DNA from 3 places in the Streptomyces sp. NPDC052773 genome. Region 2 is predicted to be linked to each of the others. Evidence: riboswitches for the same ligand, from Rfam matches in the RefSeq annotation. Region 2 holds a riboswitch; each other region holds the start of a gene.
The links. Region 2 has a riboswitch for cobalamin ahead of ACIG0D_RS06230 (energy-coupling factor ABC transporter permease). Riboswitches for the same ligand answer to the same signal wherever they lie in the genome.
Positions count from the first base shown of each region.

Region 1 (10,062 bases), on a different contig from region 2:
CCGGAAGGTCCTCGGCGACGTCGACGCGCGCCGGGTTGCCGATCCGGTAGGGCGCGCCGGAGGCACGGGCCGCCAGCAGATCGGTGTCGGCGGTCGACAACAACAACACAGTGCCAGTGCCAGTGGTCATGCGGGCGCTCCCGGGGGAATGAAGGGCAGTCCTTGCGGCGCACCGGACTCGATGAGCCGCCACAGCGCGTCCGTGTCCGCGTGCTGTTCGATCAGGTCGCCGAGCCGGTCGAGCTGTTCCTCGCGCAGCGCGGCGAAGGAGGTGTCGGGGGCCGGCACGAAGCGGCGGCCCGCGGCGGCGGCCACCTCGCGCAGGAAGGCGCGGCGGAAGCCGTCCGACTCCAGGGAGCCGTGCCAGTGGGTGCCCCAGGTCTGGCCGACCCGGCAGCCGTCCAGGAAGGGCTCTCCGCCGAGGATTTCGGCGACGCCGTGGTGGATCTCGTAGCCCGCCACGCGCTCGCCGAGGGCTTCACCCTCGGGCCGGGTGAGGGTCTTCTCGCGGGCGAACCGCACCCGCACGGGCAGGATCCCGAGCCCGTCGACGTGGCCGCGGCGGCTCTCGACGTCGTCCTCGATGTGCTCGCCGAGCACCTGGAAGCCGCCGCAGATGCCGAGGACGGGCCGGTGCTCGGCCGCTCTGCGCAGCAGCGCGTCCGCCAGCCCGCGCTCCCGCAGCCACTCCAGGGCGCGCACGGTGCCGCGCGTGCCCGGCACGATCACGAGGTCGGCGTCCGCCAGTTCCTCGGGCCGGTCCACGAACCGGACCACGACACCGGGTTCGGCGGCCAGCGCGTCCACGTCGGTGAAGTTGGACATCAGCGGGATCGCGCACACGGCGACCCGCAGCACGTCCTCGCCGACCGGCGGCGCGGTGTTCGACTCGCGCACGGTGCCGCGCAGCGACACGCTCCCCCACGCTCGGCTTCGCTCGCGCGGGGGCACCCCCATCCCGTCCTCCTCGTCGATGCCGAGGCCGTGCCGGAACGGCAGCACGCCGTACGTCCGCCGCCCGGTCAGGTCGCGGAGCATGTCCAGGCCGGGCTCCAGCAGGGAGACGTCCCCGCGGAACTTGTTGACGAGGAACCCGGCGACCAGCTCCTGGTCCTCGCGCGACAGCAGGGCGACCGTCCCGAAGAACGAGGCGAAGACACCGCCCCGGTCGATGTCGCCGACGACGAGCACGGGCAGCCCGGCACCCCGCGCGATGCCCATGTTCACGATGTCGGTCCGCCGCAGATTGATCTCGGCGGGCGAACCGGCCCCCTCACAGATCACCGCGTCATACGTGCCCCGCAGTTCGGCGAGACAGTCCAGCACCGTGCCGAGCAGCTTCTGCTGCCGCCCGCCGTGATACCCGCGCGCGCTCAGCTCGCCCACCGGCTTGCCCAGCAGCACCACCTGGCTGCTCTGCTCGCCACCGGGCTTGAGCAGCACGGGGTTCATCAGCGCCGTGGGCTCGACCCGGCAGGCCTGCGCCTGCATGGCCTGCGCCCGCCCGATCTCGGCACCCTCGCGCGTGACGAAGGAGTTGAGGGACATGTTCTGCGCCTTGAACGGCGCGACCTTCACCCCCTGCCGCACCAGCCACCGGCAGATCCCGGCGGTGACGACGCTCTTGCCGGCGTCGGAGGTGGTGCCGGCGACGAGGAGACCCCCGTTCATCGCTTACGCCCCTTCCCGATGAGGCGTGCGCCCGCGCACACGCCGAGCGCCAGCCAGCTCACCCGCCGGGAGAGCCGTACGGCCCGCCGGATGTCGGTGACCTGGACGGCGCGCCCCTGTCCGTTCAGCACGGGCCGGTGCTCCACGCGCCCCCCGTACGACAACGTGCCGCCCAGCCGCACCCCGAGCGCCCCCGCGAACGAGGCCTCCACGGGCCCGGCGTTGGGGCTCGGGTGCCGGTGGGCGTCGGCCCGCCAGGCGCGCACGGCACCGCGCGGATCGTCACCCGACAGCGCGGCGAGTACGGCGGTCAGCCGCGCCCCCGGCCACCCGGCGACGTCGTCGAGGCGGGCGGAGGCCCAGCCGTAACGCCGGTAGCGGGGCGACTTGTGACCCACCATGGCGTCCAGGGTGTTGACGGCCCGGAACCCCAGCAGCCCGGGCACACCCGCCACGGCCCCCCACACCAGCGCGCCCACGACGGCGTCGGAGGTGTTCTCGGCGACCGACTCGACGACCGCCCGGGCGATCCCGTCGGCGTCCAGCGCCTGCGGGTCCCGCCCGCACAGATGCGGCAGCCGCTCCCGGGCGGCCTCCACGTCACCCGCCTCCAGCGCCCGCCCGACGACGCCGGCCTCGCGCGCGAGCGAAGTCCCGCCGACGACGGCCCAGGTGGCGACGGAGGTCAGCGCGACGGAGGCGGCGGGGGAGGAGCGTACGACCCTCGCGGCCAGAGCCCCGACGGCGAGAGCGCCACCGGCGCACACCGCGGTGTGCAGGGCGCCCCGGCCCCGGTCGTCCCGGTACAGGACACGCTCGACGGCGCCCGCGGCCCGGCCGAACGCGGCGACCGGATGCCCGCGGCGCGGATCGCCGAGGAGCAGATCACCGAGAAGACCGGCGGCGGCGCCGTACGCGAAGACGCGATCGGCACGCATGGGGCTCAGCCGGCCGTGGGGACGGGCAGGAGCCTTCTGGTGTTCCTCGATCGGCAGCCGAGCATCGCGTTATGTCCTCACTCAGGGTGTCCGCGCCCTGGTTCGACGAGACCGGCGGTGAGAGTTCCTGGCTCCCGGGGCTTTCCTCCCCGGTCACAGTGGCGGGACCGCGCCGGATTCACACCGGGCTTCCTCTCCTGCCGCCGTACATGGCTCCGGCAGTCCACCACGGGGCCGGAACAGCCGTCAACTTGCCGTTGACCTGCGAGGGGGGAGTGTGCAGAACCCCACATGGCCCGTCCGCGCCCCGCGCTCCTCCCCGTGCGGGTGGCCTTCCGTGAAGGCGGTTGCGGGGGAGGCGGGAGCTGTCTCCAATACGACGTACGAAGCGTCACGAGGTGGACCTGCGGCTCACGGCCGACCGTCTCACCGTCCACCAGGCCAACTCCCGGCTGACCATCCCCCTGGAGCCGGAGACCTGGCACCGCACCCTGTGCCGCCGCTGGACCCCCTGCACCCCGGGGGAGCTGCGCATCCTGGCCGACGCCGGAGCGGTCACGGACTCGCCCCGCCCCTGGCCCGCCCGGAACTCCTCGGCCCGCAGGGACCGGAAACGCCGACGGGCGGTGCGGGGAACGTCGTCCCCGCACCGCCCGGTGCGCGCCGTATGCCGGACCGAGATGCCGGACCGAGATGTCGGACCGAGGCCGCTCAGGCCACGATCAGGTAGATCCCGTACGCCACCGCCGCCGCGCACGCCGCGAAGCACGCGTACGCGCCGGTGACCGCGAGGGCCGCCGTACCGCCCCGCTCCGCCGCGCGCTCGCGGCGGGAGAGGCCGGTGATGCCGAGGGTGAAGAGGGCCACGAGGGCCACGGTGACCACGAGGCTCACGCCGAAGACGGAACCGAGGGCCGCCCAGTCGATCTTCATGCTGCTGATTCCTTACGTACCTGGGTGCGCGGGGCTCAGACCGCGGCCTGGGTGGGCTTCGGGTCCGGGTCGACGGCCCCGGCGGGGGCCGGGATGGTGGCGGCCAGCTCCTCGGCCGCGGCCGCGGTGGGCGGCGGGGTCACGGCGGCCATGGCGGTGGTGACCACGCCGGGCGACTCCGCTTCGTCGACGTCGTTGACGTTGGTGTGGTCGACGACCTGACGCCGGGAGATCTTCCAGATGGCGAAGCTGGAGGCCACCAGGAAGACCGCGACGAGTGCCGTACCCCAGTCGCCGAAGCCGGTCACCAACTCGGCGAGCGCGCCGACCAGCGCGGCGGCCGGGAGGGTCAGGCCCCAGGCGACGAACATGCGGGTCGCGGTGGACCAGCGGACCACGCCGCCCTTGCGGCCCAGGCCCGCGCCCATCACCGCACCGGAGCACGAGTGCGTGGTGGAGAGGGAGAAGCCGAGGTGGGAGGAGGCCAGGATGACCGTCGCGGCGCTGGTCTGCGCGGCGAAGCCCTGCTGCGGCTGGAGGTCGGTGAGGCCCTTGCCCATGGTGCGGATGATGCGCCAGCCGCCGAGGTAGGTGCCGAGGGCGATGGCGATGCCCGCGGAGAGGATGACCCACATGGGCGGGTCGGAGTCGGGGGCGAGGGTGCCGCCGGCGACCAGGGCGAGGGTGATGATGCCCATGGTCTTCTGGGCGTCGTTGGTGCCGTGGGCGAGGGAGACCAGGCCCGCGGAGGCGATCTGCCCGGCGCGGTAGCCCTTGGCGGCGGCCTTGCCGTCGGCCTTCTTGCCGAGGGTGTAGGTCAGCCGGGTCGCGATCATCGCGGCGACGCCCGCCACCAGCGGGGCGGCGATCGCCGGGATCAGCACCTTGGTGACGAGGACGTCGCCGTGGACGGCGCCGAAGCCCGCCGAGGCGACGGTGGCGCCGATGAGGCCGCCCATCAGGGCGTGCGAGGAGGAGGACGGCAGGCCCACCAGCCAGGTCAGCAGATTCCACAGGATCGCGCCGACCAGTGCCGCGAAGATGACCTCGGGACGAATGCCGCTCTCGTCGACCAGGCCCTTGGAGATGGTGTTGGCGACTTCCACCGAGAGGAAGGCGCCGACGAGGTTGAGGACGGCGGACATGGCCACCGCGATCTTCGGCTTGAGCGCACCGGTCGAGATGGTGGTGGCCATCGCGTTGGCGGTGTCGTGGAAACCGTTCGTGAAATCGAACGCGAGTGCGGTTATCACCACAATCGCGAGGATCAGCGAGATGCCTTCCATTTACCCAGGCAATCGTTCGAGGTCGTTGGCTGCTCGAACGTAGGTAACCCAGGTGAACGAAAGGTGAACTGGGGAGGGCATCACGGTGTCACCAAAGGAGGATCGCCGTTCCGCCGAAGATTCGTCGGCGGAACGATCAGCGCCACAGCGCCGCCGGTGCTGCCCTGGAGCCCTCTGGTGACGCCGCGGCGGGCCCACAGATCCGCTGAGGAGACGTTGGTCACCCGACATGCCGCTACAGGGCCTCGTATACGACCTATACGGACGTGTACAGACCTATACGGCCTCTACGACCTTGCACAGGACCTTCAGGACTGTCGGCGTTCAGGACTGTCGGCCTTCAGGACCGTCGGCCTTCTGGACCGTCGGCTTCCGGCCTACTGTGCCCCGGCCGCGCGCCCGCCCCGGCTCCGCCTGGCAGGATCGCGCCATGGCTGAGCAGCGAGGGGACAGGCGGGACGGACGAGACGTCCGGGAGGGCGAGGGCGCACCGGACGGTGTGCGCGAGGAGGAGGCCCGGGCGTGGGACGCGCTGGTCGCGACGGCCCGGCGGACCGTCGCCGACGGGCTGGTCGTCGGCACCTCCGGAAACGTGTCCGTCCGGATCGGCGAGACCGTCCTGGTCACGCCGTCGGGCGTGCCCTACGACCGGCTGACCCCCGCCGACCTCACCGCCGTGGACCTCGACGGCCGGCAGGTCCGCGGCACCCTCGTCCCGACGAGCGAGCTGCCCATGCACCTCGCCGTCTACCGCCACACCGACGCCCGCGCCGTCGTCCACACCCACGCGGTCCACGCGACGGCCGTCTCCACCCTCGTCACCGAGCTGCCCCTGATCCACTACATGGCCGCCGCGCTCGGCGGACCCGTCCGGGTCGCCCCGTACGCGACCTACGGCACCGAGGAACTGGCCGAGAACATGCTCCGCGCCCTCGACGGCCGCTCCGGCTGCCTCCTCCAGAACCACGGCACCATCGCCTACGGCACCACCCTCGACCAGGCCTACGACCGCACCGCCCAGCTCGAGTGGATGTGCCGCCTCTGGCTCACGGCCTCCTCCGTCCCGAACCTGACCCCGACCCTGCTGTCGGAGGACCAGCTGAACGAGGTCGCGGAACGACTGCGGGGGTACGGACAGCGGCGGTGACCCCGGCGTTGCCCCCGGCATGACGGCGGGAGCGACGCGACGGTGCGAGCGGGTCGCCGTGGCGGTGAAACGGCCATCCCCATCACCCGGAACACGTCGCCCACTGGCCGGGCGCCCTCCGCGCCCGGACACTGGAGCCGTGCGCCCTGTCAAAGCGACGGCCGCTGCCGTCACCGCCATGACAGTCGCCGGTGCCGCCGCGGTGGCCGCCGGCCGGTTCGCCAGCGATGCCGCGCTCAAGGCGCCGCCGGGCCGCCCGCTGCCCACCGAACCCCGGCTCACCGTGCACGGAACGGCCGCGGGGCAGATCACCCTGACCCGCGCCCTCGCCTCCCTGCGCCCCGGCACCTACGGCCTGGCCGGCGACGGGATGCACGCGGTCGTCGGCCCCGTCCTGGAGACCGTCCCGCACCCCGCCGACACCGTCGTCCGCCGGCTGCACCGCGTCACCCACGGCACCCTGGAGCCCGGCGACAAGGTCTGGCTGACCCCGAACGCGTACGTCGGCGACCCGCACTCCGCCCTCGGCCTCGACCACGCCGACGTGGACGTCCCCGGCGAACTCGGCGCCCTGCCCGCCTGGTTCGTGCCCGGCGCCCGGGACACCTGGGTCATCACGGTCCACGGCCTCGGCGCCACCCGGGAACACCCCATGAACATCATGGAGTTCCTGCACCGCCACCGCTTCCCGGTCCTCGACCTCGCCTACCGCGGCGACCTCGGCGCACCCCGCCCCGCCGACGGCCTGAACCACCTCGGCGAGAGCGAGTGGCGCGACCTGGACGCCGCCATCCGCTACGCGACCCGCTACGGCGCCGAACGCGTCGTCCTGCACGGCTGGTCCACCGGCGCCACCATGGCCCTGCGCGCCACCGCCCACTCCGCCGTCCGCGACCGCATCGCCGGGCTGGTGCTGGACTCCCCGGTGCTGCACTGGGAGTCCACCCTGCGCGCCCTGGCCTCCGCGCGCCGCACGCCCGGCGCCCTGCTGCCGCTCGCGGTGCGCGCCGCCCAGGGCCGCACCGGCCTGCTCGGCGACCGCGTCGACGAGGCCGCGCGAGGCGGCGACCTCCGGGTCCCGGTACTGATCTTCCACGGCCCCGACGACACGGTGGCCCCCTGGGAGTTCTCCCGGCGGCTCGCCGCGCGCCGCCCCGGCCTGGTCGCCCTCCAGACGGTCCCGCACGCCCCGCACGGCGCCATGTGGAACGCCGACCCCACGGCGTATGAGGAAGCCCTCCGCCGCTTCCTGACCCCCCTGATGTGACCTGGTGCGAGACCTCCGCCGGGTCCCGCCACCCGCCCGGCGCTCTTCGGCCATCTGTCTGGAACACCCCCCTTCGTCACCCGGTCGCGATGATTCCGTTTAATGCCGTACCACTGTCCGGTTCACGGCCTTCGGCCCCCTAAAGGCACCAACCCCTTGGCCAGTCCCGTCGCCCCGCGTGACATTCCGTTTGGGTTTTCGGACCGTCAACCGGAAGACTGCACCCGTGACGTCCCGTATCCCGCGCGACTCCAGGCTTCGACTCGTCCGCCCGCGACCCCTGGCCGCCGCCCCCCGAGCGATGAACCAGCGGCCCGCGCGCCGCCCCGCACCGCGCCCGCCGGAGGGCACCCCGGCCCCCGCGGAACTGGCCGGAATGGCACGCTCCAGGCTGGCCGGCGCGGCCCGTGTCGCCCGCTGGGCCGACACCGCCCTGCGCCCCGGCAGGTCCATCGGCACCTCCGACGGCAAGGCCACCCTCGCCGACGCGACCGCCGAACGGGCTGCCGCCGAGCTGGGTCTGACACCCGCCCAGGTCCGCGCCGACTGGGACACGGCCCGGCTGGCCGGCCTCGTCGAGGTCCACGGCGACAGCGCCCGCTCCGGCTGGCGGCTGCGCGCCTGGGACCGCGACGACACCGCCGTCCTGCGCGGCTGGGTCGCCCTGTTCGACGCCTGGTCGCTCGCCTACCCGGAACCCGCCGACCACGAGCCCGCCGCCGTCGCCGAGGTCGTCTCGGCCATGCCGCAGGTGCTCTCCTTCCTCCAGCTCTCCGCCGGACCCGTCCCCGTCGAGCAACTGCTCGACCTGCTCCAGCAGCGGGTCCGCGAACTGCGCACCGCGCGCTGCGAGGTGCCCTACAACCCCCAGCGCGAACCCGCCTGCCCCGCGCCCGCCGCCGGCCTCACGGAACCCGCCCCCGCCGATCCCGCCGACGCCGAACTCGCCCCGCTGCTCGACTGGGCCCTGCACGCCCTCGCCTCCGTCGGCGCCCTCACCTGCGGTGCCGGACAGGCCACCCTCACCCCGCTGGGCAGCTGGGCGGTCTGGGTCAAACTCGAGCAGATCTGCGTCGCCGCGCAGAGCCCCGCCGGGAACATCGAGGCCGCCGCCGAGGACATGCTGCGCGGCTGCGCCCAGCTGCGGCCCAACGCGGCCCGCGCCGAGTACCGCGCCTGGCTCGCCGCCCGCCCCGTCGGCAGCGCCGTCACCGAGTTGCTGGAGGCCGCCCGCGGCGACGACGCCCTGCTGCGCGGCCTCGCCTTCGAGGCGCTGCGCGTGGTCGGCGCCCCCGCCGAACCCGACGTACGCGCCGTACTCGACGAGCCGACGCTGCGGCCCTACGCCCTGCTGTGGCTCGCCGAGCACGAGGGGACCGACCCCGAGGACGCCCACGAGGTGCTGACCCGGGAGGAGGCCACCTGGCTGTGGGTCGACACGGCCGCCGCGGTCGCCGACCACGGGGAGGCCCCCCTGCTGGTCCGGCACCTGGAGTCCGCCGTCCAGCCCACCGTGCCCGCGCTGCTCGACGAGGTGCGCGCCGTCGGCCACCCCCGCACCGTGCAGGTCCTGGTCGCCCTCGCCGCGGCCCACCCCGACCCCGCCCTGGCCAAGGCGGTGCGGCGGGCGGCCTTCCAGGTGCACACCGGGGGCAGCTGAGGCGGGGGCTCAGTCCGGTATCTGCGGGGCGTAGGTGCCGAAGCTCCAGATGTTGCCCTCGAGGTCACGGGCCATGTAGTCCCGGGAGCCGTAGTCCTGGTCCGTCGGGGGCATCACGATCTCCACGCCGTGGTCCACGGCCCGCCGGTGGTGTGCGTCCACGTCGTCCACCACGACGTACACCCCGGCCGGGCCCGCGTTCTTCATCGCCGAGTCGAAGACGCCGCCGCGGCCCTTGGAACCGACCATCACCGCGCCGTTGCCCTGCGCCAGCTCGGCGTGCAGCACCGAGCCGTCCTCTCCCTCGTACACCGACAGTTCGGTGAAGCCCAGGCCCTCCGTGAGCTGCCGGATCGCCGCCTTGGCGTCCCCGTACAGCAGCGTCGGGAAGATGCTCGGGCGTCCGCTCTCCGTGCCTGCCATATCGATCACTCCCTTGTGCTCGACCACGGACATCAGTCTCGCAGCCACCACTGACAACGGCCCTGCCCCGCACTCCCGACTCCCGGCCTCAGGCTCCCGACGCCCGGGCTTCGCGCTCCCACGCCCGGCACCACGCTCCTCACCCGCAGCCCCGCGCTACCCGCAGCCCCGCGCTCCTCGACCCGGACCTTCCGCTCCTGGGCCCCGGCCCCGGCTACTCAGCCAGGCCCCGGGCTGCCCAGCCAGGCGGCCCTGTGCTCCTCAGCCCGGCCCCGGGCTCCTCACCGTCGGCCCCGTGCTCCCAGCCCGGGCCTCCCGCTCCTCACCCCGGCCCGCGCTCCCGTGCCCCGGCCGGTTCACGCCCCCACTTCCGGCCGAACGGGCGACGCACGCCCCCGCCCGCTCGCGTGTCCCGCCCGCACCTCCGGCCGCGCGGCCTCCGTCTGGCTACGCTCTGCGCCTGATCCGCGGCCGGCGGGTCGCCGGTGACGGCCTCCCCAGGCCCTGAGGACGTCACGGCGGGCTTCTCCAGGGCCCGAAGGGGACGCCGTGGCCGTTCTGCCGGAGAAGGTGGCCGACCCTGCCGCCGACCCCCGCCCCGACGCCCCCTCGGCCGCACACCCCCCGCCTCCGCCCGGCCCCCGCCGTCTTCTCCCGGCGTCTCTCACTCTCCGGGCCCGGCGAATCCTCCTTGCCGCCACCACCCTCCGCACGCGCCCGCTCCCCGCCGCCCTCGC
Region 1 is NZ_JBITZX010000025.1:15,545-25,606, forward strand. It holds gene cobN (cobaltochelatase subunit CobN) at 1-130, opposite strand, end outside; gene ACIG0D_RS34285 (cobyric acid synthase) at 127-1,671, opposite strand; gene ACIG0D_RS34290 (cobalamin biosynthesis protein) at 1,668-2,609, opposite strand; cobalamin riboswitch at 2,710-2,853, opposite strand; gene ACIG0D_RS34295 (hypothetical protein) at 3,321-3,542, opposite strand; gene ACIG0D_RS34300 (anion permease) at 3,578-4,828, opposite strand; gene ACIG0D_RS34305 (class II aldolase/adducin family protein) at 5,259-5,975, shown strand; gene ACIG0D_RS34310 (alpha/beta hydrolase) at 6,115-7,242, shown strand; gene ACIG0D_RS34315 (hypothetical protein) at 7,469-8,902, shown strand; gene ACIG0D_RS34320 (VOC family protein) at 8,912-9,325, opposite strand; gene ACIG0D_RS34325 (hypothetical protein) at 9,875-10,062, shown strand, end outside.
Region 1: linked by a shared signal. The riboswitch ahead of ACIG0D_RS34290 (cobalamin biosynthesis protein) and the one ahead of ACIG0D_RS06230 (energy-coupling factor ABC transporter permease) in region 2 are both predicted to bind cobalamin.

Region 2 (10,062 bases):
GTCGTCCTGCTCGACGCGCGGGACGGCGACGAGCGCTGGACCTCGCAGCCCCTCCCGCTGCCCCCGTGGGCGCGCCCCGCCCTGGACGACACCGACGAGTTCACCCTCGCCGCCGACGACGGCGACGACCACGTCGTCCTGCACTGGACCGCCCGCACCTCCTACCGGGGCGGCGCCGCGCCCGGCCCCGGACGGCTCGCCGCCGCACGGCGCGAGGCGAGCGGCGCCGTCCGCGTCGACCTGGCCGGCCGGCCCGCCGTGACCCCGCTGCCCGAGCCGCCGCCCCGGCCCGCCTTCGCCGGCTTCGCCCAGCGCACCGCCGCCACCGCCCGCGTCGGCGACCTCACCGTCGAACTCGCCGTACGCCCCGGCCCGGCCTCCGGCACCGACATCGTGCTGCGCGGACTCGACCCCCACACGGAGGTCCCCGTGTGGGAGCTGGTCCTCGACGAGACACCCCCGCCCCGCGCGCCCCCGCTCCGGCCCTGACCTGCGCGCCCCCGCTCCGGCCCTGACCTGCACGCACCCCGCCATCCCGAGGACGACACCATGACCATCTCCGACGAAGACCTCGCCCACGCCAAACGCATCAGCGTCGAACAGGTCGCCCTCCTCAGGATGTCCCGGGGCTGCACCAACGAGACCCTCGAAGGGCTCCCCGAGGCGTCGGTGCACCGGGCCCTGCGCCGGCTGGAGTACCCCGACCTGCCCACCGCCCGCGGCATGTTCCGGCTCGCCCAGGAACGCGGCGACGACGGGCAGGTGCCGGCGCACGCCCTCACCGGCGCCCTGGATCAGCTGCACGCCGCCCTCGAGGCCGACCGGCCGGCCCGGTTCACCGCCGGGGTGCCGACCGGCCTGGCCGACGCGGAGGGACGGACGGGACCCTCACCCACGGCCGGTATGTCGCTCACCGCCTGGGACTGGCTCGGCCCCGGCAACATCGGCGGACGCACCCGCGGCCTGGTGATCGACCCGGAGCGACCGGACCGCATGTGGGCCGCCAGCGCCGGCGGCGGCGTCTGGCACACCGAGGACGGCGGCGGCGAATGGCAGCCCGTCGACGACTTCCTCGGCAATCTCGCCTGCGCCTGCATCGCCCAGGACCCCGCCCGCCCCGCCACCCTCTACGTCGGCACCGGCGAGGGCTTCTCCAACGGCGACGCGCTGCGCGGCAACGGCCTGTTCACCACCACCGACACCGTCACCTGGGCACCCGTCGACGCCACCCAGACCCCCGACTTCCGCTTCGTCAGCCGGATCGCCGTGTCCTCCACCGGCGAGGTGCTGCTGGCCGCCACGAACAGCGGCGTCTTCCGCAGCGCCGACCCGGGCCGCGCCACCTGGACGCCGGTGCTCACCGGAGTCGCCGTCGCGGACGTCAAGTTCCACCCGGCCGACGACCGCCTGGCCGTCGCCGGATCCATGCGGGCCGGCGAGGCCTGGTTCAGCCGTGACGGCGGCCGCACCTGGGTCACGGCGGGCCGCGGCCCGTGGGAGGGCCGCGTCGAACTGGCCTACGCCGCCGCCGACCCGGGCACGGTGTACGCCTCGGTCGAGATGTCCCGCGGCGGCCAGATCTGGCGTTCGACGGACGGCGGCGAGACGTACGAGCCCCGCAAGACCCGCGACCCGGCCGGGCGCACCGCCGCCTACCTCGGCGACCAGGGCTGGTACGACAACGCGATCTGGGCCGGCGACCCCACCGACGCGGACCTGGTCCTCGTCGGCGGCATCGATCTGTGGCGCAGCACGGACGGCGGCGACAGCGTCGCCGAGATCAGCACCTGGTGGGAGCCCCGCTCGGTGCACGCCGACCACCACGCCATCGTCTCCCACCCCGGCTACGACGGCCGCACCAACCGCACGGTGTTCTTCGGCAACGACGGCGGCGTCTTCAAGGCCGACGACCTGTTCGCCGTAGGCACCGAGGACGAGCCCCCCTTCGTGCGCGGCTGGACCGAATTGGTCAACAACTACGGCGCCACCCAGTTCTACGGCGGCGCGGGCCACACCGCCGGCGGGAAGATCATCGGCGGTGCCCAGGACAACGGCACCCTGGTCTTCGACCCCGCGCTCGGCACCGAGCGGTGGCGGGAGTTCTTCGGCGGCGACGGCGGCTGGTGCGCGGCCGATCCGGACGACGAGAACGTCTTCTACGGCGAGTACGTCTTCCTCAACATCCATCGCTCCACCGACGGGGGCGCCACCGACGACACCCGCGGCGACCGCTACATCAGCGGCCAGTTCTTCAACCCGGTGGTGCGGGACTGGGACTGGAAGCCGGTTCCCTTCCGCATCCCCGACGCCAAGAACCGGCAGGCCGAGTTCATCGCTCCCTTCGTGATGGACCCGAACAACCCGCAGCGGCTGCTGGCCGGCGGCCGGTCCCTGTGGGTGACGGACGACGCGAAGACCCGCAACACCCCCGGCTCCGGTCCGAGATGGCGGGCGATCAAGGGCAACGCGGGCTCCCTCATCACCGCCCTCGCGGTCTCCCCGCGCGACTCCGACGTCATCTGGGTGGGCCACGAGGACGGCCTGGTCTTCCGCACCACCGAGGGCACGAACACCGCCCCCGCCTGGGACCGGGTCGGCGCGACCGGCGCCCGCCGCCTGGAGCCGCGCCGCTACTGCACCGGGCTCACCGCGCATCCCGACGACCCCGACACCGTGTACGCGACGTTCGGCGGCTTCGAACCCGGCAACCTGTGGGTCACCCGGGACGGCGGCGCCGAGTGGACCGACCTGGCCGGCGGCCTGCCCGCCGTGCCCGTCCGGGCCCTCGCCGTGCACCCGGGGCGCCCCGGATTCCTCTACTGCGGCACCGAGATCGGCCTGTTCGCCAGCGAGGACGAGGGCGCCACCTGGTCACCGACGAACGAGGGACCCACCAACTGCTCCGTCGACGACCTGTTCTGGATGGACCGCACGCTGGTCTGCGTCACGCACGGGCGCGGCATGTTCCGCATCGACTTGTCGGACGTGGCGTGACTGCCGGCTGTCGTCTCAGCAGCCGTCTCAGCTGTCGTCTCAGCTTTCGGCGGTGGTGCCCGTGGTGGCGAACGCGGCCAGGTCCTCCGCCGTGCGCGGGCCGTCCGCCGGGTCGGGCAGCAGGCCCCGCGCGTGCAGCAGCCGGGCCGCCGCGACACCCCACGGCAGTCGCAGACCCGCCTGCTCCAGCAGGTCCGCGCGGGCGAGGAGTTCGGGTGCCGGACCGGTCCGCACGCCCGCCGGGGTGAGCAGGGCCGCGTCGTCGGCCCAGCGCAGCGCCAGGTCCACGTCGTGGGTGGCCATCACCACCGTGGTACCGCTCGCCCGCAGCCCGTCGAGGGTGGCCAGCAGCCGCTCCTGGCCGTCCGGGTCGAGCCCGGCGGTCGGCTCGTCGAGGATCAGCACCCGGGGCCGCATCGCGACCGCGCCCGCGATCGCGGTCCGCTTGCGCTGCCCGTACGACAGCAGATGGGTGGGCCGGTCGGCCAGCGCGGCGATGTCCAGCGCGGCCAGCGCCTCCGCGACCCGCGCCCGCACCTCCGGGTCGGGCAGGCCCAGGTTGAGCGGCCCGAACGACACGTCCTGCGCGACGGACGCCGCGAACAGCTGGTCGTCCGGGTCCTGCACCACCAGCTGGACGGTCGTCCGCAGCCGGGTCAGCCCCTTGCGGTCGTAGCGCACCGGCGTGCCCTCGACCGCCAACTCGCCCTCGCGCGGGCGCAGCCCTCCGCTGAGCAGCCGCATCAGCGTCGTCTTGCCGCTGCCGTTGCGGCCCAGCAGCGCCAGCGCGCGCCCCGCGCGCACCTCGAAGTCCAGCGCGCTGAGCACGGCGGGGCCGTCCTCGTACGCGAACGAAGCGCCCCGCAGGGCGACCAGGACGGCGGCCTCGCTCATGTCAGCGTGCCCTTCCCGTACGCATCCAGTACGAACGTGAGCGCGACCAGCGCCGCCAGCAGGGCGCAGCTCGCGGCGGTGAAACGGACGGAGATCCGGGCCTCGGGGACCAGGACCCGCAGGGTGCCGTCGTAGCCGCGCCCGGCGAGCCCGGCCTGGAGCCGCGTGGCCCGGTCGAAGGCGCGGACGAACGCGGTGGCGCCCAGCCCGCCCAGCGAACGCCAGGTCGCGGCCCGCGTGGTGTGCCCCAGCCGGGCGGCCTGCGCGTCCCGGATCAGCCGCACCGAGTCCAGCAGCAGAAAGCTCATCCGGTACGTCACCAGCGCGACGTCGACGACCGGCGCGGGCACTCCGGCCCGCACCAGCCGGGGCAGCAGATCGGACATCGGCGTGGTGAAGGCGAACAGCAGCACCCCGAGGGAGGCGGCCGAGGTGCGCAGCAGCAGCTCCCCGGCCCGCACCGCGCCACCGGGGGCGAGCGCGACGAACCCCCCGGGCCCGCCGACCTGGACCAGCAGCGTCGCCGCGCCGGTCACACAGAACCCGAGCGGCACCCGGTACGCCCGCCACAGCCGCCGCCCGGGCACCCCGGCCGGGCCGAGCAGCACGACCAGCGCGGCGAGCAGCACCAGCGCCGCACCCGGCCACGGCGGCAGCGAGATCGCGAGCACCGTCAGACCGAGGCCGAGCACGGCCTTGTCCACGGGGTGACGGCGGCGCCAGCGGCTGCCGTGCGCCGCCGCGTCGATCGGCAGCACGCGCGCTCAGGCCCCGGACTCGCGCTCGGCACCCGCGGCGGCGTCCTGCGGCACCCCGGTGTCCTGCGGCACCCCCGCGTCCTGCGGCACCCCGGCGTCCCGTCGGGCCAGGGCGCGCTGCTCGCCCTGGCGCCGCCCGCGCCGCAGCCCGAAGTAGTACGCGAGGACACCCGCGCCGATCGCCGCCTGCACGGCGAACAGCGCCGACTCGATCTCCCCGGACGGCGGCTCGTACAGCGGCGAGAACCACGGCTCGTAGTCCGGGTCGATCTCGGTGATCGCCGTCTCCGCCTGGGCGTCGGCGCCCGTGAACGGCTCCTTCTCGTCGTCGCCGAGGCCGAGTGCCAGCGGCAGCACGGCGAGCGCGACGACGACGAGCAGCAGCAGAACGTTGATCCTCGTGTTCCTGCTCATCCCGCCACCGCCTCGGTCCCAGCCGGCTTCTCCGCGGCCCGCTTGCCCGCCACCAGCACGCCCAGCCGGGTCAGTTCACCCTTGCTGGACTGCACCAGCAGCCGCATGACCAGCACCGTCAGCAGCCCCTCGCTCACCGCGAGCGGGATCTGCGTGACGGCGAAGATGGCACCGAACTTGCCGAGCGCGCCCAGGAAACCGCTGCCCGGGTCGGGGAAGGCGAGCGCCAGCTGGACGCTGGTGACGCAGTAGGTGGACAGGTCGGCGACGAACGCGCCGAAGAACACGGCGACCATCAGCGGCACGTCACAGCGCCGCAGCAGGCGGTAGACGGCGTATCCGGCCCACGGTCCGGCGATCGCCATCGAGAAGACGTTCGCGCCGAGCGTGGTCAGCCCGCCGTGCGCGAGCAGCAGCGCCTGGAAGAGCAGGGTGATCGTGCCGAGCACCGCCATCGCGGGCGGGCGGAACAGGATCGCGCCCAGACCGGTGCCGGTGGGGTGCGAGCAGCTGCCGGTGACCGAGGGCAGTTTGAGGGCGGACAGGACGAACGTGAAGGCGCCCGAGGCGCCGAGCAGCAGCGTGCTCTCGGGATGCTCACGCACCTCACGGGTCAGGGAACGGACGCCGTGGACGACGAAGGGCGCGGACGCGACGCCCCAGGCGACCGCGTGCGCCGGAGGCAGGAAACCCTCGGCTATGTGCATGGCTCGAACAGACCCTCTCCAGCACCTCGTGGATGGTTGACGCGCCTTGGCCGGTCTCCTGGCTGACGGGTACCACCGCCCGAACTCCGCCTTCCCGGGTCCCGGAGGACCCAGTGGCTGCCCGCGAGGGCCGGAGCCGGACTTCCCGATCACAGTGGCGAGGGCCGCACCGGCATCACACCGGATTTCCCGTTCACCAAGGCGTGGTGACAGTAATGCCAGGCTCGGGGTGGTGACAAGCGCACCCCAGGGGCGCCCGGCGGCACCCTCCGCCCACCGGCGCACGCCCCTGGCGGCCCCGAGGCCCGCCCCGCCCGGCCACAGCACGCCCGCCGCCGCTCACCGCGGCGGCGCCGGTGACCACCGCACCACGACCAGCGTGCTCAACACCACACGGCTGTCTCCCCCGAGGCAGGGGGCGCCGGCCTTCGGGCGGCCGTCAGCCGCGCGGAGGGTACTGCTTGGGCAGCCGCATGCCCCGCTCGGCCATCAGCGCCCGCACCCGGTCCGGACGGTTCGTGATGACGCCGTCCACACCCAGGTCCATCAGCGCGGCCACCGTCGCCGGGTCGTCACAGGTCCACGGGATCACCCTCAGCCCGCGCGCGTGGGCGTCGGCGATCATCGCGCGGTCCGGGTAGAAGCGGAAGCCCGGGTCGCCGATCTTCCCGTTCTGCGGGAAGCCGTAGTTCGGAGACAGGGCCCGCAGGCCGGGGACGGTGGCGGCGGCCCTCACGAAGTCGCCGCCGTAGTCGTCGGCGTCGATCCCGCCCAGCCACGGGGAGGCGCCCTCCTTGCCGACCTGGAGGAAGTCGTGGTTGGTGAGGGCGACCAGCGGCCAGTCGGGCGCGAGCCGGTGCATCACCTTCAGCGCGCCCCAGTCGAACGACTGGATCGTGACCTGCTCCTCGATGCCCGAGGCGCGGATCTCCTCGTACACCCTCCGCACGAACAGCTCCCGCGGCGCGGTCTGTTCCGGCGCGCCCGCCTCGACCTTCGTCTCCACGTTGAGCGTGACCTGCCGCGCCTTGGACCGCTTCACCAGGTCCAGAACGTCCCGCAGCTCGATCATCCGGGCGCCCGGGACGCGCTCCTGCTCGGGATGGCCCGGCAGCTGCCGATAGCCGCAGTCCATCGTCTTGATCTGCGCGAGCGTCAGGTCCTTGACGTACTTGCCGACGTACGGGAACTGCGGGTCGCCGGGCACGACCGGGGCGGTGTCCCGGCACTTCTGGGCGCTGACCTGCCGGTCGTGGGTGACGACGACCCTGCGGTCCCGGGTGACCTGGGTGTCCAGCTCCAGCGTCGACACCCCGAGGCGCAACGCCTTCGCGAACCCCTCCAGGGTGCTCTCGGTGGTCATCCCGAGGCCGCCGCGGTGGGCCTGGAGGTCGAAGTGGGTCTTCGGGGGCGGAACGCCGGGGCCGGTGGTCGCGTGAGCGGGTACGACGGCGGGGGCGAGGGTAATCAGGGCGGGGGCGAGGGTCAGCGCGGCGAGGAAGCGCCTGGTGGAATGTCTGGCGGACATCGAGACCTCACTCGTTCGTCGGAGGGGGCGCCTCTTGGACGCTAGTTCGACCTCGGGCGGGCCAGAAGAGCGGGGGAGTGAGGGGGACGTGAACGCTCGGGGAATCCGAACCGGTCACTCCCGCGCCGCCCATATCCCCCGTACATGCCCCAGATGCCGCGTCATCACCTCGCGCACCGCCGTCTCGTCCCGCGCCAGCAGCGCGTCCAGCAGTTCCAGATGCTCCTCGGCGGACGCGCGCAGCCGCCCCGCCTCCGCGAGGGCGGTCAGGCCGTAGAGCCGGGAGCGCCCGCGCAGGTCGCGGACGACCTCCACGAGGTGAGCGTTGCCCACGAGCGTCAGCAGCTGAAGGTGGAAGCGGGTGTCCGCCTCGACGTAAGCGATGAGGTCACCCGCGGCCGCGGCGGTGACGATCTCGCGGGCGGCCGGGCGCAGCGCCTTCAATGCGGCCGGTGCGGCGGTGCGCGCCAGCTCCGCCACGGTCGGGATCTCGATCAGCGCGCGGATGTGCGTGTACTCGTCGAGCTGCCGCTCCGACACGGCCGTCACCCGGAACCCCTTGTTGGGGACCGTGTCGACCAGCCCCTCCTTCACCAGGTCCAGCAGAGCCTCCCGCACCGGCGTCGCCGAGACACCGAACCGGGCGGCCAGCGCGGGCGCGGAGTACACCTCGCCCGGCCGCAGCTCACCCGCGATCAGCGCGGCCCGCAGGGCGTCACCGACGCGCTCGCGGTAACTGCTGCGTCTGCCGCCGAGCACGGGCAGGTCGGGGTCGGAGGGCGCCGGGGTCGCGGGGGTCGGCCGGGTGGGCATCGGAGGTCTCCAACAAGGCGAGGTCGAAACGGTCGTACGACGCATCAGAGCACGGACCGACGGACGGTCAGAGCACGAATCCCGCCGGGAACGGGTCGGTCGGGTCGAGCAGATACTGGGCGGTGCCGGTGATCCAGGCGCGACCGGTGATGCTGGGCAGCACCGCCGGCGTCCCGGCGACCTCCGTGGTGCCGAGCAGCCGGCCCGTGAACCGCGTACCGATGAACGACTCGTTGACGAACTCGGTGTCCAGGGGCAGTTCGCCGCGCGCGTGCAGCTGGGCCATCCGGGCGCTGGTGCCGGTGCCGCACGGGGAGCGGTCGAACCAGCCGGGGTGGATGGCCATCGCGTGCCGGGAGTGCCGGGCGGTGGAGCCGGGGGCGGCCAGGTACACGTGGTGGCAGCCGCGGATCGACGCGTCCTCCGGGTGCACGGGCTCGTCCTCGGCGTTGACGGCGTCCATCAGCGCGAGTGCTGCCCGCAGCAGGTCGTCCTTGCGGGCCCGGTCGAACGGCAGGCCCAGCTCGGTCAGTGGCAGGATGGCGTAGAAGTTGCCGCCGAACGCCAGGTCGTACGTCACCGTCCGCCCGTCCGGGAGCGTCGCCCGGCGGTCCAGGCCCACGCAGAACGACGGTACGTTCCGCAGCGTCACCGCCCGCGCCGCGCCCTCCTCGACGGCGACGTCCGCGACCACCACCCCCGCCGGGGTGTCCAGACGGATCGTGGTGACCGGCTCGGTCACCTCGACCATGCCGGTCTCCACCAGTACGGTCGCCACCCCGATCGTGCCGTGCCCGCACATCGGCAGATAGCCGGAGACCTCGATGTAGACCACGCCCCAGTCGCAGTCCGGCCGGGTCGGCGGCTGGAGGATCGCGCCGCTCATCGCGGAGTGCCCGCGCGGCTCGTTCATCAGCAACTGCTTGACGTCGTCTCGGTGTTCACGGAACCACAGCCGCCGCTCGTTCATCGTCGCGCCGGGGATCGTGCCGATCCCGCCGGTGATCACGCGGGTGGGCATGCCCTCGGTGTGCGAGTCGACGGCGTGCAGGACGATGCTGCTGCGCATGAGCGGGTCCCTTCTGTGCGGCATGCGTGGGGCGTTGCGGGCGGGTGTGCGGCCAGGGGGTGTCTCGCCGATCATGCCGGGCTCCCGGCGCCTGGCACCGCGCCTCGCCGCGTTGTCGTCGGTCGCCAACTCCCCCACGCTCGGCTGCGCTCGCGCGGGGGCACCCCCATCGCGCTGACTCCCTCCTCCGCCTTGCGATGCACGGCACCAGACGCCGCTCGCTGATCCGGCCTGATCGACGAGACACCCCCTAGCTCAGGCCCGCGGCCAAGGCCTTCTCGGTGGCGGCGCGCACGGTGGCCTCCTGCTCCGGAAGCAGCGGCATCCGCGGCGGCCGTACGGAACCGCCGTACCGGCCGGCGAGGTCCATCGACAGCTTGATCGCCTGCACGAACTCCACCCGGGAGTCCCAGCGCAGCAGCGGGTGCAGCTGCCGGTACAGCGGTGTCGCCGTGGCGAGATCCCCGGCCGTGGCCGCGCGGTACAGCTCGGCGCAGGCGCGGGGAAGCGCGTTCGGATACCCGGCGATCCAGCCCTTGGCGCCCGCGACGGCCAGCTCCAGCAGCACATCGTCCGCCCCGGCCAACAGATCCAGCTCGGGGGCGAGTTCGGCGATCCGGTAAGCTCGCCGGACATCGCCGGAGAACTCCTTCACCCCCTGGATCCAGCCCTCGCCGTGCAGCCGCGCGAGCAGCCCCGGTACGAGATCCACCTTGGTGTCGACCGGGTTGTTGTACGCCACGACCGGCAGCCCGGCCCGCGCGACCTCCGCGTAGTGCGCCAGCACCGAACGCTCGTCGGCCCGGTAGGCGTTGGGCGGCAGCAGCATCACCGCCGCACAGCCCGCCTCGCCCGCCTGCTCGGCCCAGCGCCGGGCCTCCGCCG
Region 2 is NZ_JBITZX010000002.1:252,560-262,621, reverse strand. It holds gene ACIG0D_RS06255 (hypothetical protein) at 1-489, shown strand, start outside; gene ACIG0D_RS06250 (WD40/YVTN/BNR-like repeat-containing protein) at 550-2,994, shown strand; gene ACIG0D_RS06245 (energy-coupling factor ABC transporter ATP-binding protein) at 3,034-3,888, opposite strand; gene cbiQ (cobalt ECF transporter T component CbiQ) at 3,885-4,646, opposite strand; gene ACIG0D_RS06235 (energy-coupling factor ABC transporter substrate-binding protein) at 4,653-5,060, opposite strand; gene ACIG0D_RS06230 (energy-coupling factor ABC transporter permease) at 5,057-5,767, opposite strand; cobalamin riboswitch at 5,798-5,983, opposite strand; gene ACIG0D_RS06225 (glycerophosphodiester phosphodiesterase family protein) at 6,207-7,295, opposite strand; gene ACIG0D_RS06220 (GntR family transcriptional regulator) at 7,410-8,108, opposite strand; gene ACIG0D_RS06215 (proline racemase family protein) at 8,176-9,177, opposite strand; gene ACIG0D_RS06210 (dihydrodipicolinate synthase family protein) at 9,428-10,062, opposite strand, start outside.

Region 3 (10,062 bases), on a different contig from region 2:
CACGGGTGCGGGCGTCCCACACGCCGAGCTTCTTCAGATCGGCGACCAGGTAGGAGTTCACCTGGAGGAACTCACCGGACAGCGTCTCGCGCTTGAACAGGTTGGACACCTGCGGCTCGATGCACTCGTAGACGCCCGCGATCGAGGCGATGGTGGCGGTCGGCGCGATGGCCAGCAGCAGGCTGTTGCGCAGGCCGACCTCCGCGATCCGCTCGCGCAGCGCCGACCAGCGCTCCGGCCAGGTCGGCTCCACGTCGTAGTGGTCGGGGTGCAGGACCCCGCGGGCGGTACGGGTCTTCTCCCAGGCGGGCAGCGGGCCGTTGCGCTCGGCGAGGTCGGCGGAGGCCTCGTACGCGGCCAGCATGATCCGCTCGGCGATCCGCGTGGACAGCGCCTTCGCCTCGGCCGAGTCGAACGGCAGCCGCAGCTTGAAGAAGACGTCCTGCAGACCCATGGCGCCGAGGCCCACCGGGCGCCACTTGGCGTTGGAGCGGCCCGCCTGCTCGGTCGGGTAGAAGTTGATGTCCACGACGCGGTCGAGGAACGTGACGGCCGTGCGGACGGTGGCGTCCAGCCGCTCCCAGTCGATGTCCTGACGGGCCGGGTCCACGAAGGCGCCCAGGTTCACGGAGCCCAGGTTGCAGACCGCCGTCTCCCCGTCGTCGGTGACCTCCAGGATCTCCGTGCAGAGATTGGAGGAGTGGATGACGTGGCCCGGCTCCGCGGTCTGGTTGGCGGTGCGGTTGGCGGCGTCCTTGAACGTCATCCAGCCGTTTCCGGTCTGCGCGAGGGTGCGCATCATCCGGCCGTACAGATCGCGGGCGGGCATGGTCTTCTTGGCGAGGCCCTTCGCCTCGGCCGCGCGGTACGCCGCGTCGAACTCCTCGCCGTACAGGTCCACCAGCTCCGGCACGTCGGACGGCGAGAACAGCGACCACTGCTCGTCGGCGTTCACACGGCGCATGAACTCGTCCGGGACCCAGTGCGCGAGGTTCAGGTTGTGCGTACGGCGGGCGTCCTCGCCCGTGTTGTCGCGCAGCTCCAGGAACTCCTCGATGTCGGCGTGCCAGGTCTCCAGGTAGACCGCCGCCGCGCCCTTGCGCCGGCCGCCCTGGTTCACCGCGGCGACCGAGGCGTCGAGGGTCTTCAGGAACGGGACGATGCCGTTGGAGTGGCCGTTGGTGCCGCGGATCAGCGAACCGCGCGCGCGGATCCGGCTGTACGACAGGCCGATGCCGCCGGCGTGCTTCGACAGGCGGGCGACCTGGTGGTAGCGGTCGTAGATGGAGTCCAGCTCGTCCTTGGGGGAGTCCAGGAGGTAGCAGGACGACATCTGGGGGTGCCGGGTGCCGGAGTTGAACAGCGTGGGGGAGGAGGGGAGGTAGTCGAGGCGGCTCATGAGCCCGTAGAGCGCCGCGACCTCCTCCACGGAGCGGGTGGTGTCGTCCTCGGCGAGACCGGCGGCGACGCGCAGCAGGAAGTGCTGGGGCGTCTCGATCACCTTGCGGGTGATCGGGTGGCGCAGCAGATAGCGGCTGTGCAGGGTGCGCAGGCCGAAGTAGCCGAAGCGGTCGTCGGCGGCGCGGTCGACGAGGGCGTCCAGGCGCTCGGCGTGCAGCCGGACGAACGCGGCGGTGCGGTCCGCGATCAGGCCCTCGCGGTGGCCGACGGCGACGGACTCGGTGAACGACGTGACACCCTGCGAGGCGGCCTCGGCGGTGATGCCGATCGCCAGCAGCCGGGCGGCCAGCCTGCTGTAGGCGGGGTCCTCGGAGATGAGGCCGGCGGCCGCCTCCGTGGCCAGCTCGCGCAGCTCCGTCTCGTCCGCGCGGGCGGACCGGCCGCGCAGCGCGGCGGCGGCGACCCGGCCGGGGTCGGCGTCGGGGAGATCGGCGGTCAGTTCGGTCAGGATCCGCAGCAGCGCGGCGCCGGGACCGTCGTCGTGGGACGGGACGGCCGCGTCGTGGGACGGGACCGTTGCGTCGTGGGACGGGACCGCTGCTGAGGCCGGATCTGCGGGCGCGATGGTCACGTGGGGGCTCTCCCTCGCTCGGCACGGGGCCTGCGAGGGCAGGGGGCAGCTCACGAGCGCACGCGGCGTCGCGTCCACCGGCCCATTCCACGAGGCCCGGACGTCAGGCGCCCGGACCGGATGGTCGGGCGCACTGTCGGCAGGTCCTCGGACTGACGCCCATACCCGCATATACGGGCATGGGTACACCGTTGCGGGACAGTTCCGGATTCACACCGGATTCCCCTGCGGCGACAGCGAGCATGAGCATACATGTTGTGTCGGGCGGCGATGGCACCCCCAGATGTTGTGTCGTAGCGGTTTCAGAGCGTCAACTCGTAGGTGAGCAGAGTGATGTCGTCCAGTTCCGGGAGCGGGTTCCAGTCACGCTCCGGGGTGCGGACGAAGCCCAGGCGTTCGTAGACGCGGTGGGCGCTGTGCATGGTGGGCTGGGAGGACAGGACGACGCGGACGCAGCCCGGGGTGGCGCGGGCGCGGTCGACACAGGCGCGCACCAGGGCTTCGCCGGCGCCGCGGCGCCGGGCCTCCCGGGCGACGGCCAGCATGCGTATCTCGGCCTCGCCGGGGCCCGCGACGTCGGCCATGGGCCCACCGGACGGGACGAAGGTCACGCCCCCGACGACGCGCTCCTCCGCCACGGCGACCAGCACCTCCGCCGCGGCGGCCCGCTTCGCCACGTCTCTCAGCTCCTCCAGATACGCGTCGCTCTCCCCGAAGTCGAGCAGACCGTCCCGGAGATAGGCCTGGGCGGTGATCTCGCCGACGGTGTCGTACTCGGCGGGCGTGACAGGGCGGATGAGGATCTCCATGGGGCCGAGTGTGCCCGAGGGGTGTGACAGCGGCCCGGGGTTTTCCACAGGGCTCGCAGGGCCCCGCCGGGGTTTCCACAGCCGGGTTGCGGGCCCCCACCGGAGTGATTCCATGGAAGCAGGGGTCTCGTGAGGAGACCGCACCATGACGGGGGCACGACGAGGGTCGGAGCACGGCGGGGGTCGGACCGTGACGGGGGCGCACCATGACGGGGGTTGGACCATGACGAGGGCTGGACCATGACGGAGCGCACGATGACGTGGGCCGTCCTGTGACCGGGGCCGATCCACGACCAGGGCCTCCCGTGACGAGGGCTGCCCCGTGACGAGGGCCGTCCCGTGACGAGGGTCGTACGGCGCCCGCCGGGCACGCGGCGCCCGCGTGACGCGCCGATGGCGACACTGGAACTGCGGCGCGCGGCGGGCCGGGTCCGGCGCGGGCTGCTCGGCTGCTGGCACGCCCTGACGGTCCGTCTGGAGGCCCGGCGCGGCGGCGGACGCCCCAGGAAATGGCGCAGGTGGCTGTCGTACACCAACGTGACCCGGGCCGTCTGGCTGCTGGGCGCGCTGCTGGTGGTCGCCTGGTGCGGGGAGGCCGTCTACAACCTCGTCACCGGCGAGGAGAGCGCCCTCGACCGCCTGGGCGGCACCACCAACGGCCTCGACGACCTCCTCCGCTTCATCGGCCCCGTCCTCACCGCGTCCGTCGCCGCCGCGCTCTTCCTGTTCTGGTGGTACAGCTGGACCAAACGCCGCTACCTCGCCCGCGCCCGCTCCTGCCCCCGCCGGCTGGTGCTCACCGCCGGACCGGACATCGACCGGATCGTGGGCCGCGAGGAGGTCGCCCAGGTCATCGCCGAGCGGCTGCGGCAGCGCGAGACCCGGCGGCCCTACCTGCTCGTCGGCGGCGTCGGCGCGGGCAAGACCGCCGTACTGGTCCGGCTCACCGAACTGCTGGCCCAGCAGCAGGCCGTGCCGGTGCCGATCCGGCTGCGCGACGCCGACGACGGGACCGCCCTGAACTTCGAACTGCTCGCCAAACGGCGCTTCGCCGAGGAGGCGCCCCGCGGCCTCCTCGCCCGCACCAAGAACGAGCGGGTCTGGCAGCAACTGCTCGCCGACGACAAGGTCGTCGTCCTCGCCGACGGCCTGGAGGAGGCGCTGCTCGACGAGAGCGCCCAGCAGAACCGCGACAACATCATCCGCCGGGCCATCGAACGCGCCCACGACGAGAGACTGCCGCTCGTCATCGCCTCCCGGCCGCACAGCCCGCTGGAGAGCACCCCCGCCGCCATCGTGGAACTGGAGCCGCTGAGCGAGGAGGAGGCCCTGCACTTCGTCGCCTCCCGGGTGCCGGACACCGACGAGCGCCGGGTGGACTGGATCGTGGAGACCGCCGAGGTCACCGAGTCGCCGATCTACCTCCAGCTCGCCCGCGAACTCCACCAGCACGGCCTGCTCGAACGGGACCGCCCGCGCGACGACCCGTACCGGCTGGACACCCGCAGCCGGGACCGCGGCACGCTCCGGCTGTGGCTGCTGGAGACCTGGGAGACCGCCCTGTGCGACGGCCTGCTGCGGGACTCCGTCGCGCTCGGCCCGCGCGAGCGGCGCGAGACCCTGGAGGTGGTCTGCGCCCTGGCGTGCGTGGGGCTGCTCCAGGACAAGCTCGAGGTCGGCTTCGGCGAGTTGCTCGACCGGGACATCCACCCGGGCCCGGCCCGCCGCGCCCGCACCGGCGCCGGCCATCTGTGGGCCGCCCGGCGCGGCTTCGACCGGTACGGCGGACGCGCCACCGTGTTCTCCGAATGGCACCGGCAGCGGATCTGGGACGCCCTGTGCGACCGGCTCGGCGAGGAGACCGGCCGGCGGCTGCGCGGGGGGAACCGGGACCAGTGCCACGCCCTGCTCGCCGGCTACGTCGCGAACGCGGGCAAGCTCGACCTCGTCGAGAGCTTCGAGAAGAAGGTCCGCTTCCCGCACAGCATCATCCAGGCCTACTTCGGCTTCCGCCTGCTCAACCACCTCGGCGAACGGGAGGCCGGCCGGCTGGTCGAAGAGGCGCTGCAGCCGCCCGGCCCCAGCCGTGAACTGCTCATCGCCCTCGTCCTGCTGTCCCGTCGGCGGACGGCGGAACTCGCGGCCGACGGCGGCGGGGTGCGCGCGGAGATCGGCAAGGAGATCCGGGAGCGGTGGCGGCACGCCCCGGTGCGCGGGCGGCCCCTTTCGCGCCTGCTCACCGCGGCGGCTCAGCGCCGTACCGACGACCCGAAGGCCCTCCACCTCTACGCGGCGGCGGCCGAAGTGGAGAGCGTGGAGCCCGACCCGGGCTACCTGACGGACATCGTCGCCGCGGTGCACGCCCGCTGGCCGCACATCAAGGGCGATCCGCGCACCCTCCAGGACGCCAAGCTGAGGCTGCTCAAACGGCTCGGTGAGGCCCTGCGCCAGGTCTCCGACCGGATGGACACCACGCCGCTGTACTGGCGGCTGTTCCGGATGGGCACCATGGAGCCGTCGTATCCGGTCCGCCTGGCCGCCGCGCAGGAGTTCGGCAGCGGGGGCAACGCGGCCTTCGCGGTGATCCGGGAGCGGGTCGGGCTGACCACCGATCCCATCGAGGAGTACAACACCAAGATCAACGACCTGAAGGCGTGGAAGCGGCGCGAGTACGAGGCGTGGGCCGCCGAGATGACCCGGGCCCGCAGCGCGCGGGGCAGCGCGCGGACGCGGACGCCGGAGCGGGTCGAGGAACTGATGCGCCGGCGCCGGGCGTTGAACCAGCGGTACCGGGAACGGCGAGTCGCCCTCTTCCGGGAGTTCGTGATGCGCGCCTGGATGGTGCCCATGCTGCTGGGCTCCGTCGACGACGCGCACCGCGACGAGGCCCGCGAGCGGCTCACCCGATGGCTGCGCCACCTGGACCCGAAGTACACCGGCGGCCCGCCCGATCTGCCGCTCGCCCTGGAGACCGCGCTGGCCCAGGGGTTCAAATACGCGGCGAACCGGCGCAAACGGCATCCGCACACCTACCCCGGCAACCGCGCCGAGCTGATCCGCCAGGCGGAGACCGTGCTCCAGCGTTCCCGCTGCTGGTACACCCAGCTCGTGCTGCTCCAGGCGCTGTGCCTGTGGGAGATGCCGGACACCGCGGGCCGGCACGAGCACGTCCGCGGCGGCGGCGCGGGGTGGCAGGAGGAGCAGTCGGACGGGGCGCGCCGGCCGGGTACGGGGATCGGCGGGACGAGCGCCGTCCAGACCGTGGAACGGTGGCTGTCGATGGCCGGTACGGTGAACCGGGCGCCCGGCGTCGCCGGCGGGGCGGAGGGGAACGGACAGGAGCCCCGGCGGCTGCACCCGTTCGTCGCCGAGGCGGCCGATCTGGCGGCCCTCGCCCTCGAGACGGGCCGGCCCGAGCGGTTCCTGTGGATCGACGAGAAGGGCGTCAGCGACACCATCGGCTCCCGGCCCCGCGGCGGTGGCGGGTACCGCAAGCACAACCTGTGGATTCCGCCCTCGGTCGGCTGGAGCACCCTCGACCCGCGCGCCCAGCGGCTCGTCGCCGACGTACTGATCATGCTGAACCTGATCGAGCGGGACGGCCATCCCGACGAGGTCGAGGAGCGGCTGACCCGCGTGGAGCAGCCGGACACGCCCCTGCCGCCGTGCATCCGCACCGACCGGGAACCGCTGCGGCCCGGACTCCGGGGCGGAACCGCCGTGGTGCCCCCGCCCGGCGAGACCTGCCTGCCCGACTGCAAGTTCCAGCTCTGCCCCTACCCGCCCCGCGGCTGCGTCCCCCGCGGCGAGATCCGCGAGCCCTTCTGCCGCCAGCAACAGGCCCTCCTCCCCGGCCGCTGGCGCCGCTGCCTGCCCCGGGTCCTGCGCCGCAAGACTCCCCACTGGGTGGGCATGCGCGTACGGGAACTGGACCGCTTCTGGTCGCAGATGGCGCAACGGACACGGGACGACTGACGCCTGCCTCGGCAGTCCGGGGCCCGCAGGCCGCTCACGCGACCGGCGGCGACCCGCGCACGCGGATCGCCGCCGGACGGCAGACAGGGCTGCTCAGTGGGCGGAGCCCGCCGTCGCCGGGGGCAGTTCCACCTGGACGCCGGGGTCGCCCGCGTCCGCCGTGTAGTCCTCCGGCTTGGTCTCGTCGATGCCGTCGGGCGCCTTGGCCGCGCGGAGGACGAGGGTCAGGACGACCGTCACGATCACGTTCAGCACGAACGCGGTCAGACCGATGTAGCCGATCTCCCCGATGCCGGGGATCTCCTTCGACGAGCCGCCGAAGTGCTTCTGCGTCGGCGAGGCCACCCCGTACGCGGCGACCGTGCCGTAGATCATGCCGACCGCCCAGCCGGCGAGCAGCGCCCAGCGGTGGAACCAGCGGGTGAACAGGCCGCCGACGAGGGCCGGGAAGGTCTGCAGGATCCAGATGCCGCCCAGCAGCTGGAAGTTGATGGCGACGGTCTTGTCCATGGTCAGGACGAAGGCCAGCGCGCCCACCTTCACCAGCAGCGACACCAGCTTGGAGACCTTGGTCTCCTGCTCGGGCGTGGCGTCCTTCCGGATGAAGTCCTTGTAGATGTTGCGGGTGAAGAGGTTGGCCGCCGCGATGGACATGATGGCCGCGGGCACCAGCGCGCCGATGCCGATCGCCGCGAAGGCGACACCCGCGAACCAGTCCGGGAACATGTTCTCGAACAGCTGCGGGATGGCCAGCTGGCCGTTCTGCACCTTGATCCCGGCCGCGATCGCCATGAAGCCCAGCAGGGCCAGCAGGCCCAGCATGAGCGAGTAGAGCGGCAGGATCGTGGTGTTGCGGCGGATCACCTCACGGCTCTTGGAGGAGAGCGTCGCGGTGATCGAGTGCGGGTACATGAACAGCGCCAGCGCGGAGCCGAGCGCCAGCGTGGCGTACGTCCACTGGCCCGCCTCGGCCGGGACCAGCGCACCGCGGGGAGCGCCGGTCGCCGGGTTGGTCTCGCCGAACGCCTCGCCCGCCTTGGCGAAGATGTCGTCGAAGCCGCCCAGCTTGATCGGGATGTAGATGATCGCCACCGCGATGACGATGTAGATCAGGGTGTCCTTGACGAACGCGATCAGCGCCGGGGCCCGCAGACCCGACGAGTAGGTGTACGCGGCCAGCACACCGAAGGCGATCAGCAGCGGCAGGTCCTTGATGAACCAGTTGGTGTCCTCGCCGCCGCCGATGCCCATCACGTCCAGCACGGCCTGGATGCCGACGAGCTGGAGCGCGATGTACGGCATGGTCGCGAGGATGCCGGTGAGCGCCACCGCCAGCGACAGGCCCTTCGAGCCGAACCGGCCGCGCACGAAGTCCGAGGTCGTCACATAGCCGTGCTTGTGCGACACCGACCACAGCCGCGGCAGGAACGTGAAGATGAGCGGGTAGACGAGGATCGTGTACGGCACGGCGAAGAAGCCGGCCGCGCCCGCCGCGTAGATCGCCGCCGGTACGGCGACGAAGGTGTACGCGGTGTAGAGGTCGCCACCGAGCAGGAACCAGGTGATCCAGGTGCCGAACGACCGGCCGCCCAGACCCCATTCGTCGAGGCTGTGCTCGTTCTCCGCCTTGCGCCAGCGCGCGGCGAGGAAGCCCATGACCGTGACGGCCAGGAAGAAGAAGATGAAAACGGCGAGTGCGACGCCGTTCACGCCGTCCTTCATCACCGCTCACCGCCCCGGCGGGCGCGCTGGTCACGCTGCCACAGCTTGAACGCGATCATCGTCAGCACGGTGGAGATCAGCACCCACGCCATCTGGTACCAGTAGAAGAACGGGATGCCGATGAACGACGGGTCGGTCTTCGCGTACGAACCGACCCAGAGCATGGCCACGAACGGCGCTATGAGGCAGAGGGCGATGACGACGCGCACCGGCGTCACCACCGCTCCTCTGCCGACTTCTGGGGCTTGTGACATCGGCGGCTCCGTCCCCTCACTGATCACCTGCCTGATTGGGCTGGCAATCTAGGTCACGGTGTCGCGGAAGAGGAACCCCTCGTCCGCATATCGGTCACCGCCTTTACAAAATCGCTATTCGGCGGGGCGCTTCAGGCGCGCCACGAACTTGTAGCGGTCGCCCCGGTACACCGACCGCACCCACTCCACCGGCTTGCCCTCCCGGTCCAGGGAGTGGCGGGAGAGCATCAGCATCGGCAGGCCGACGTCGGTGCCGAGCAGGCCCGCCTCGCGCGGGGTGGCCAGCGAGGTCTCGATGGTCTCCTCGGCCTCGGCGAGGTGGACGTCGTAGACCTCGGCGAGGGCGGTGTAGAGGGAGGTGTACTTGGCCAGCGAGCGGCGCAGCGCGGGGAAGCGCTTGGCGGACAGGTGGGTGGTCTCGATGGCCATCGGTTCGCCGTTGGCCATGCGCAGCCGCTCGATGCGCAGCACCCGGCCGCCGGTGGTGATGTCGAGCAGCTCGGCGAGCCGGTCGTCGGCGGTGATGTACCCGATGTCCAGCAGCTGCGAGGTGGGCTCCAGGCCCTGGGCGCGCATGTCCTCGGTGTAGGAGGTGAGCTGGAGCGCCTGGGAGACCTTCGGCTTGGCGACGAAGGTGCCCTTGCCCTGGATCCGCTCCAGGCGGCCCTCGACGACCAGCTCCTGGAGCGCCTGGCGCACGGTGGTGCGCGAGGTGTCGAACTCGGCGGCGAGCGTGCGCTCGGGCGGGACGGGGGTGCCCGGCGCCTGCGTCTCCGTCATGTCGAGCAGGTGTTTCTTCAGGCGGTAGTACTTGGGCACACGTGCGGTACGGACGGTCGCCCCGCTCTCGTTCTCCGCACTGCTGACGTCGGTGCTCATGCTCCGCCTTCCCGGCTCCGTAGAGGTGTCGTCCTCCGTAGAGGTCTCCTTCGGAGGTGTCGTCCGCACGCTCCGATGATCCCCTCTGTATACCGTCGCCGCCTGCTTTGGTCTAGTCCAGCCCACTGAAGTGGTCTACCCGAGTATGACGCCTCGAGCCGCTGTTTTCGCGGGGTTCTTACTTAAAGGTTCCTGCATATGTAGGTCCCATAACGGCTGGTCGGGCCCTACTTCAGACCCTTGACACGCCATTTGGTCTGGGCCAAGCTCCCCGTACTGGTCTACACCATTGGTCCAGGTCCCGGCCCCATGGGCGGTACGTCGGTTCACCGCGGGGAGCAGGGGGGTTTGAGGCATCCCTGAGGAGGGTGGCGTGAAGCGCAAGCTGATA
Region 3 is NZ_JBITZX010000005.1:190,332-200,393, reverse strand. It holds gene ACIG0D_RS13695 (ribonucleoside-diphosphate reductase subunit alpha) at 1-2,032, opposite strand, end outside; cobalamin riboswitch at 2,153-2,289, opposite strand; gene ACIG0D_RS13690 (GNAT family N-acetyltransferase) at 2,335-2,841, opposite strand; gene ACIG0D_RS13685 (NACHT domain-containing protein) at 3,235-6,816, shown strand; gene mctP (monocarboxylate uptake permease MctP) at 6,910-8,538, opposite strand; gene ACIG0D_RS13675 (DUF3311 domain-containing protein) at 8,538-8,792, opposite strand; gene ACIG0D_RS13670 (GntR family transcriptional regulator) at 8,907-9,671, opposite strand; gene ACIG0D_RS13665 (extracellular solute-binding protein) at 10,045-10,062, shown strand, end outside.
Region 3: linked by a shared signal. The riboswitch ahead of ACIG0D_RS13695 (ribonucleoside-diphosphate reductase subunit alpha) and the one ahead of ACIG0D_RS06230 (energy-coupling factor ABC transporter permease) in region 2 are both predicted to bind cobalamin.